2 regions of the Pseudoalteromonas piratica genome follow, and region 2 is predicted to be linked to the other one. Evidence: riboswitches for the same ligand, from Rfam matches in the RefSeq annotation. Region 2 holds a riboswitch; the other holds the start of a gene.
The links. Region 2 has a riboswitch for lysine ahead of lysC (lysine-sensitive aspartokinase 3). Riboswitches for the same ligand answer to the same signal wherever they lie in the genome.
Positions count from the first base shown of each region.

Region 1 (4,567 bases), 1.1 Mb from region 2:
GACATTGCTGAATCGCCTTACCATCCATTGTTGCTGGTGAATATTGCCATTTTTCAATGGATCTGCGCGCATACGATTCAAAAATTGGATTTGATGAGTTGTCCACAATCACATTCGAGGTTGTTCCATCCGGTTCTACCACAAAACTTAATTGTACCCACCCTTCTTTACCATCACGTGCTGCACTTACAGGATATTTGGGCGGTATCCGTTTGATTGCCTCGGCATTTACAATGGTATTTAAGTGAAGCTGGTCTGTTTTATTAATGACAGTGTTGTTTTCTGCTGTGCTTAAGGCACTTGCAGAAAGCACTAAAAATGAAAAAGGGATCATACTTTAAATCCTTTTTAAGTAATAATTTTCAACAGGTTACTCTTCATTAAAGTAAATTACAATGCTGCCGCCACTGAGTACACTGCCTTCGTTGTAATGCAAGCCAATACCAATATTATCAAACCATGAGGTCCATGGGCGAGTATCGATTAATAACCCACCACCATATTCGTAGTAATGTCCTGTACTAAACGCACTTCTTGCATCCCCCCCTAAATCAACACGTTGAAACTTCAAATAGATCGATTCGGTATGTTTTAGTTTCTGGTCGAGCTTAATTGTTGCACGGATGCTATTTGCAAAATACCAACCCGAAGGTGTTGCATCACGGGTTGTTTCATCACCACCAAACCCCTTGCCAAAAAAATGGTTATAGCTCGACTTTGCTAACCAATGTCCCCAACGGCTTTTCTTTTTGCGACTTAGGGTTAGACCAAAATCAGCCAAAAGCGAGTTTGCCGTTGTATTAAAGTAAATTCCTTCAACACCTGACTTTAATGCACGACTTTCAGCGCTGTTATAATCATGAACATTGTCATAGTGCATGATGTGTGCCCCTATATTCCCCTCTAAAAGCCAATTATCGTATCGGTAGAGAGATGTTTCATAATCAGCATAAGCAGTAAAAATTTTATCGTTGCTGTCATCAGGAATAATCAGATTATCAAACAGGACTTCTTGTGATTGTGAGATGTATGAGACATGAGTATTAATGCGAGATTCTTCATCAAGTTGAAACGTATAAGGTAATGCAAAAACTTGTAATTGCCTGCGTAAATCTAAGCTTTCATCATTGCCGCCTGACAAAGGCTCTAAAATATTAACCGGGTCAAAATTGCCAAACCCAAAACGTACAACGTCAGAGTCACTGATTACAACAGAGGATGCAAACGACTCTTCATAAGCTTTTTTGACAGTAGCAAATAATGGCGTGCTAAATAGAAAGAAAAATAATAGCCCTAATTTTTTCACAACAAATAATTTTTATTATAGTAATTCATGCTCGCCGCTAGTTATATCACTAAAACCCAACTGAATGCATCGCCCTAAAATAAATTTTATTGACATTTAGACGTCCAAAATGTTTCAATTGCCGCTCAATCACCCTATTTATAGTAAACAGCTTTTCCTAAAGCTGTTTACTCAAGGGCTGGAAGAGGTGCGTTATTCAGGTAGTTCAGTTGAGGAGAGCAAACTCCTAAGACTCTGAACGAGGGGAATTAACGCCGAGAGAGTATTGTTTTTGCTAACTCTAACTCTCGGGCGTCTGGGCTGAATCCCAGCGACTGTCACCAATTACTTATTATAAGTAAATATGTTTGGTGGAGAGCTTCTGGTCTTAGAAAAATAAGGCCATCTGCCTTATCTATTTTTAAGTCCATTGCTCTTCGAATTTTTAGTTGTTCGAAGTGGACTGAGCCTTTCCCTTAGCCTATCTCCGAACACGTATTAAGTTCGCTAGAGATGAAATCACAATTTAATTTAGCGCAGTACCCCTTATGGACTGCATTAGTCACACCATTTAACGATAATGGTGAGATTGATTTTGAAAATCTTGCTCAACTGGTTAGCGAGCAACAAGATGCCAATAACGGTATTTTATTGCTTGGAAGTACCGGTGAAGGCTTAGCCTTAACCACTACAGAACAACAAACGATCGTCCGTTTTGTTTGTGAGTTATCACCCAATGTCCCTTTAATGGTTGCTGTTGGCGGTATAAACCTGCCAGAACAACTCGCTTGGCTTGAGTTTTGTAATCAACAACCAATCGATGCGCTTTTGCTGGGCTCACCACTTTACGCAAAGCCCGGTTTAAAAGGTCAAATCCAATGGTTTGATACATTACTCAATGCCACAGAATTACCTTGCATGCTGTATAACGTGCCAGGTCGCAGTGCCGTTGCACTTGCTCCGGAACTGTTATCAGCACTAGGCCACCACAAAAACCTATGGGCGCTTAAAGAAGCCAGTGGTGATATTAGCAAGTTCGAAGTCTTTAGAACCAGCAATCCAAATGTTGCAATTTACAGTGGCGATGATGCCTTAATGCCTTACTTTGCCCAAGCAGGCGCCAAGGGATTAGTTTCTGTTGCAGCAAACGCCTGGCCTAAACAAACCGCAGAGTTTGTTCGCAGATCGCTTTCTGGTACACCAAACTTATTCACTACCTGGAGCGAGGCTGTAAATAGCTTATTTGAAGTGGCTAATCCTGTGCCTGTAAAAGTGCTAATGCATCAACAAGGCAAACTTAATACCCCTAATTTACGTCCACCGCTTACGCATCATGAGCTGGAATCACCTGCGGCAATTCTCGCTGCGAATCAAAAAATATTATCCTGGAATTAAGAGAGAAGTACTATGAACTGGCAAGAACTATTAAAAAACCTAGAAAATGGCTCTGTACGTGCAGCAAACCAAGATGAAAATGGTAACTGGCACGCAAATATTGAAGTTAAAAAAGGCATTTTAGACGTTTTTAAAAATGGTACTAACACTGAGTTTCCAGGTGGATTTGTTGATAAAGATAACCTAGCAGTACGCGGTTTTTCTGCTGAAGAAGGTGTACGTATGGTGCCTGGCGGTACTAGCGTTCGCCCTGGCGCTTATGTTGCAAGCGGTACCGTTATTATGCCACCAGCATATGTAAACATTGGCGCTTACATCGATTCCGGCACTATGGTTGACAGCCATGCACTGGTTGGTTCATGTGCACAAATTGGTAAAAATGTACATTTAAGTGCCGCTGTGCAAATAGGCGGTGTATTAGAGCCAGTTGGCGCAAGCCCAGTAGTCATTGAAGACGATGCCTTTATTGGTGCAGGCTGTGTCATTGTTGAAGGCGTAGTGGTTAAGAAAGGGGCTGTACTTGCACCGGGTGTTCGCTTGTCAGCAACAATCCCTGTTTATGACTGTGTAAATGAGCGCGTTTTAGAAAAAGGCGAGCCAATTCCAGAAAACGCGATTGTTATTCCGGGTTCTCGTCCAGCATCTAATCAGTGGGGTCGTGAGCAAGGTTTAAGCATGTCTTGTGCGCTCATTGTTAAATATCGTGATGAGCAAAGCGATGCGTCACTAGAACTTGAAGAGGCTTTACGTTAATGAGCTTCTTGAGCACACAACAGCGTCAAGTGCTGGCAGAGCTATGCCAGCAAAACGATACCCCCTTTTATGTTTATGATCTCGATAAACTAGAAGCGCATTTAACCACGTTAACATCTCAAAATGTGGTGAAGCTCTGGTATGCCGTTAAAGCCAATCCGCTTTCAGAGATTATTAAAACGTTAGATAAATGCGGTTTTGACTTTGATGTAGCAAGCAGTGGCGAGCTAAATCAGGTATTAGGTCAAGGCATAGACGCAAAACGTGTGCTCAACACTGGACCTGCTAAATCGAAAAAGCAGATCCAACACTTTCTCAGCAAAGGTGTTCGCACCTTTGTTGCTGAAAGTCATAATCAAGTGGCTTGGCTAAACCAAGCAGCTAGCGAACATAACATAACACTGCAAATCTTATTGCGGGTGCAACTGCGCTGGCCAGACAGTGAGAAAAACCCACTTGGCGGTGATAGCCTCACCCCTTTTGGTCTCGGCATTGAGGATTGGGCTACATTAAATATTACGGACTTTCCAGCGCTCGACTTTGCTGGATTACATATTTTCCAGTGGGGCAATATGCTCAGCAGTGACAAGCTTGCTGAACTATGGCGAGCCATGATTGCACCACTACAAAATTTAAGTGCACAGCTTGGATTTAAACTACGCATTTTAGATTTAGGCGGTGGTTTAGGTATTCCTTACACAGCAAATGATCAACACTTAGTATGGCCGCAATTATTAGATGCGCTCGATAACATCAAACAGTCTGTTGGCTGTGAAGAGCTGTGGATGGAGCTCGGCCGTTACGCCGTAGGCGAAATTGGCTTTTACGCAAATCCAGTTATTGAGCAAAAACAAAATTATGGCGCTAATCAACTCATTGTCGCTGGCGGCATAAATCATATTTTACGCCCTGCGGTAACTAATCAAGCATTTCCAGCCGAATTACTTCGCCAATCAAGTGAAGCGACTAAATCATTTTTAGTACATGGGCCACTTTGTACAGCACTGGATAGCCTTGGTGAATTTTCGTTAGCGTCAGATATAAATGAAACGGACTGGCTGATCTTTGCTCAGTGCGGAGCATATGGTTTTACTGAAAGTATGCCGTATTTTCTGTGCCACGAACTGCCAGCCG
Region 1 covers NZ_CP009888.1:410,252-414,818, forward strand. Annotated here, with positions in the region: gene OM33_RS01745 (energy transducer TonB) at 1-334, opposite strand, end outside; gene OM33_RS01750 (Solitary outer membrane autotransporter beta-barrel domain) at 371-1,306, opposite strand; lysine riboswitch at 1,481-1,675, shown strand; gene dapA (4-hydroxy-tetrahydrodipicolinate synthase) at 1,799-2,680, shown strand; gene OM33_RS01760 (2,3,4,5-tetrahydropyridine-2,6-dicarboxylate N-succinyltransferase) at 2,693-3,433, shown strand; gene OM33_RS01765 (PLP-dependent decarboxylase) at 3,433-4,567, shown strand, end outside.
Region 1: it holds a riboswitch for lysine, as region 2 does, so the genes downstream of both, dapA (4-hydroxy-tetrahydrodipicolinate synthase) here and lysC (lysine-sensitive aspartokinase 3) in region 2, are expected to answer to the same signal.

Region 2 (4,567 bases):
GAAACGATTAACAACAAAAAACCACCAATAACAGGCATCTCGCCTGAGCGCGCGCATTTTAACGCGCAAAAGCCCAAGTCACCAATCAATTTAGTTATAGCCAATAGCCAAGGCCTTAATATTGAACAAATTAACATCGCCTCCATTTTGTCTAATGATGAAATTGCAACGTTAGAAAGGCGAAAGGTTGACACTGCAAAGCGCGAGTATTTGGCTTCACGTTATTTAATCAAACAACTTGCCTGTCAGTTTTATGCATTCGAGCCATCCGAGCTCACAACGTTTTTTGATGAATCAAATGCCCGCTTGGTAATTAAGTATCAAAACAACACTTTGCCACTGTCACTTGTGATAAGTCACTCGAAAGGTTGGGTAGCAGTCTATTTAGCAATGGAATATGAGCGTATCGGTATTGATCTTGAATTTATTTCAGAAAAACGCCCATTTCTAAAGTTAGCCAAACACTTTTATCATGAAGCTGAAATTCGAGAAATTGAAACTGCAAAGCCTATGTCCGATACTTTTTTCAGAATTTGGACCTTAAAAGAGGCCCTCGCCAAAGCCACCGCACTGCCGATTGCCAAGCTATTAGCGCCTAATGTATATAAAGGTTACGAAAACAACAAGTTGGCTGCATATTGTTGCCAAATAAACGGTTTTGATTTTTCATTGGCAGCGCCAGTTTCTGTCAAACAGCCACCAACGCTTATTGAAGTTTGCCTTAACGTTGATTTAACAGGCTTCAAGCAAACGGCTGTGAATCGCTTGCACCACGTTGTCTGATTCCGTTTGTTCAACTAAGAAGCATAAATTGTGCTTACTTGCGCCATGGCAAATTAAGCGAATGTTAAAATCACTCAGCACGCCCATTAAGTTTAATTCACCATGACGTAATTGAATTTCGGAACCAATTAACGCCACCAGCGTTAAGTTATTTTCAACCGTGACATGACAAAACTCGCTGAGTTCATCAAGGCACGCTTGATCCAGTTCCGGGCGAGATGCATTCGGCGCATTATCAAGGGTTAACGCCACACTGATTTCCGATGTGGTAACCAAATCTACCGAAATATTGTATTTCGCTAAAATTGTAAACACACGGGCTAAAAAGCCGCTAGCAAGCAGCATTTCAGGGCTTTTTACCGTTAATAAAATCTGATTTTTACGCTGTGTAACGGCGCGAATGCCTGCTTGTTCTGACTTTTCTTTCTCAATCCAGGTGCCGCCTTGTTCAGGTGCTCTGCTCGAACCAACAAACACACTAATACCGCTTCGACTAGCAGGTAATATAGTTGCAGGGTGAAGTACTTTTGCACCAAAGGTTGCCATTTCTGCCGCTTCATCAAAGCTCAACTTGGCAATTGGCGCCGCTTTTACACATAAACGTGGATCTGTACTAAAAATACCCACAACATCTGTCCAAATATAAACAGCTTTCGCATCAATCGCTTCTGCAAGCAGTGCCGCACTGTAGTCTGAGCCACCGCGACCTAATGTCGTTGTTTCACCTTGGCTATTTGCACCGATAAACCCTTGGGTTACGATAATATTATCAGCGAGCAAAGGACACAGTGCCGATTCTGCTAATTCGCTAGTACGTTCAACATTGGGTTCTGCTTTGCCAAAATGCGAGTTTGTTGCAAGCACATCACGCACATCAAAACGTAACGATGTTGCGCCTAAGCTACGTAATACTTGGGTAAATAAATATGAAGATAAACGTTCGCCAAAGCTCAACAACTCATCCGTTGCTCTGGCGTCAAACTCACTAGTCAGTGCATGTGCTTTAAATGCTTCAAGGGTTGCTAAAAAGCCATCTGTGATATCCGCATCTAATGTCAGTTTTTCAGTGATGTTGTGCTGAATTGCCACCACGGCATCGATATGCGCTTGGCGTTCTGCTTCACTTAAAGTGTCGTTTGCTAAGCTCACTAAATGATTGGTGACACCTGAACTCGCACTCACCGCAACTAAACGAGTATTAGGGTTTGAAAGTACAATTTCAGCACAGCGCACCATAGCGTCATAGTCTGCAACGCTAGTACCACCAAATTTTGCTACATTGATATTTGAATTAGACACAGTCTCTCCTTTAAATCTTAATAAGGAGAACTTGGCAAGGAACGATATTGATTACATCAGGATAGTCTCTGCCAGAAGCTCTCCACCTATAACAGGTGACAGTCCCGAAGATTCAACTTCTAGAACCGAAGCAAACTGGCCACAAATCCAGATTACTCCTCGGCAGTTAACCCCCTGATAGACCGTCGTCGGGAATGTGCCCTCGAATCTACTACCTGGTTAATGCACCTCTTCTGTGTTTGCAAACTAATTACAGCGCACAAACAAAAGCCTTCTAAAAAGAAGGCTTTTGAAATTTACCGTTTAGACGTCTAGCTGTCAATCATTAATTAAGAAATAAACAGCCGACCAGATACGATGAAGAATAACCAATCGTGTAGGCAACTAACAAATACAAAAACATGCGCAAGTAGCTTACAAAGGTTAGTTCTTTAATTTTGCTCATTGCAATAATGCCAGCAGCAGAACCGATAATTAGCATCGAGCCACCCACACCTGTTGCATAGGTGAAGGTTAACCACTGACGGGTATCCATAACAATGTCAGCTTTTAAAAGTGCTGCGGTAAGCGGTACGTTATCAACGGCCGCTGACAAAATACCCATAAAGTAATTGGCATACTCAGGTGCAAGCACTTCATAAAGGTGCGTAAATTGATTCAATATGCCAATTTCTTTCATCGCGCCAACAAGCAGTAATACACCCACAAAGAACAATAAGGTGTCGTACTCAATTTCACGTACATAGTCGATGATTTTTTTGTTTACGTCTTTCTTACGCATTAAAAACTGCGCCACCAAGAACATCATCGACAACCCACATAAAAAGGTCAACAAAGGTGGGATCTTATACCAAACACTAAACATCAACGTGGCAATAATGGTCGAAACAAAAATACAGGCAATGGTGATGTCGGTTTTTTCAATACGACGTAGTTCGACTTTTTCAAAGGTAATGGTGCCTTTCATGCCCATGCTGAGCATCGCAGCTAAAATAAAAACCGACAAAGCCGCGGGGGCAACTAATAATAACAAGTTAGCAATGGTGACTTTATCAGCAAGGAAGATCATTAAAGTCGTCACATCACCCGTAATAAGCGATACCCCACCCGAGTTCACTGCAAATACAATAAGCGTGGCATATTTAATGAGCTTTTTAGCATCAAGCTTAAGTGACATCACAACCGCCAGTGATATCAATGTGGCGGTGATGTTGTCAGAAATAGACGAGAAGAAAAATGCAAATGCGCCGATTAAATACATTAAATTGCGCTCACTCATTTCACTTGGCAATACTCTATGCACCAAGCTTTGAATAAACCCTTTGGAGTTTAAATAAGCAACAAAGGTCATCGCTGCCATCAAAAACAACCACAAGGTCGCAATTTCTAAAATATTATGATCGAGTTCTTTTTGAACAGATTCTGGGCTTTGCCCATGTAGAGGAGAAATAAAGAGGATAATCCAACACAAAGTTCCAAAAAATAGCGTTGTTTTGGCTTTGTTTACATGGATAATGTCCTCAATAACAATCAGCACAAAAGCGATTGCTATCAGCGCGAGAATAACACCTGACACCATCTTGTTATTTTAACCTGCTAGAGTTGAGTTAAAAATTTGAACGAACACCCAACCTGCGGCATTTTATGGGCAGTTGAGCGGCGCGAAGTGTAGCACTGTAGATTACCTAAAACCACTCCAGTTTTAGACTAATTACACAATATTTTTAAATAAAATTTACTTTTAAGATAAATATCAAGTTAACGTGGATAATTATGATCCCACCGAAAAGAATTTTGACCACTTTAGTGGACAATTGGTCATTGATAGAAGCCTTAATTAAACGTTTCGACTTCAGTGATTTTAGCTTCCAAGATGCCCAAAGCTTGCTAAAAATATTAGACCCCAAGCTTTCATCTGAAGCCGTATTTAAACAAATAAACAAGCTAATCCAGTTAGAGATTATTATTCCACTTGCTAAATCGTCTCAACTTGAGATTAACCGAGCAATTGCCGATTTTTCGCAATTTTTATTGCAAGAAGAAAGTCTAGGCCTCGTTGGTGAAATTCATGTTTTGGTAGATGATTTAGCCCGCTTAAACCAGCGTTTATCAAACGCTGGCTTTAACGATGACGAAATGGAAATTAAACGAAATGCCCGCATTATGGATGAGCGCGTGCGTAAAATTGTTAAATTATTCCAACATAATCAAAACGCTATTTTTAACCTTGTCGAACAAGCTAAATCTAACGATTCTAATTTAACGCTGGCAAAACGCTATAAAGCAGTCATTGAAGCATTTGATGAATACATTGAGCCAATGCTCAATATGGTGGATATTGGCGGCGAGTTTAAATTGTGTTTTGAGCAAATTGAAGCCTCACTGAGTGACTTAATTTTGCACTTTACCACCCTTGGCAAATTTAAACATGAGAAACGCCAGCTAGAGCAACTACGCAGCCGTATTTTAGATATGTACCTTATTG
Region 2 covers NZ_CP009888.1:2,540,656-2,545,222, forward strand. Annotated here, with positions in the region: gene OM33_RS11810 (4'-phosphopantetheinyl transferase family protein) at 1-783, shown strand, start outside; gene lysC (lysine-sensitive aspartokinase 3) at 733-2,019, opposite strand; lysine riboswitch at 2,150-2,323, opposite strand; gene nhaD (sodium:proton antiporter NhaD) at 2,408-3,661, opposite strand; gene OM33_RS11825 (BTB/POZ domain-containing protein) at 3,856-4,567, shown strand, end outside.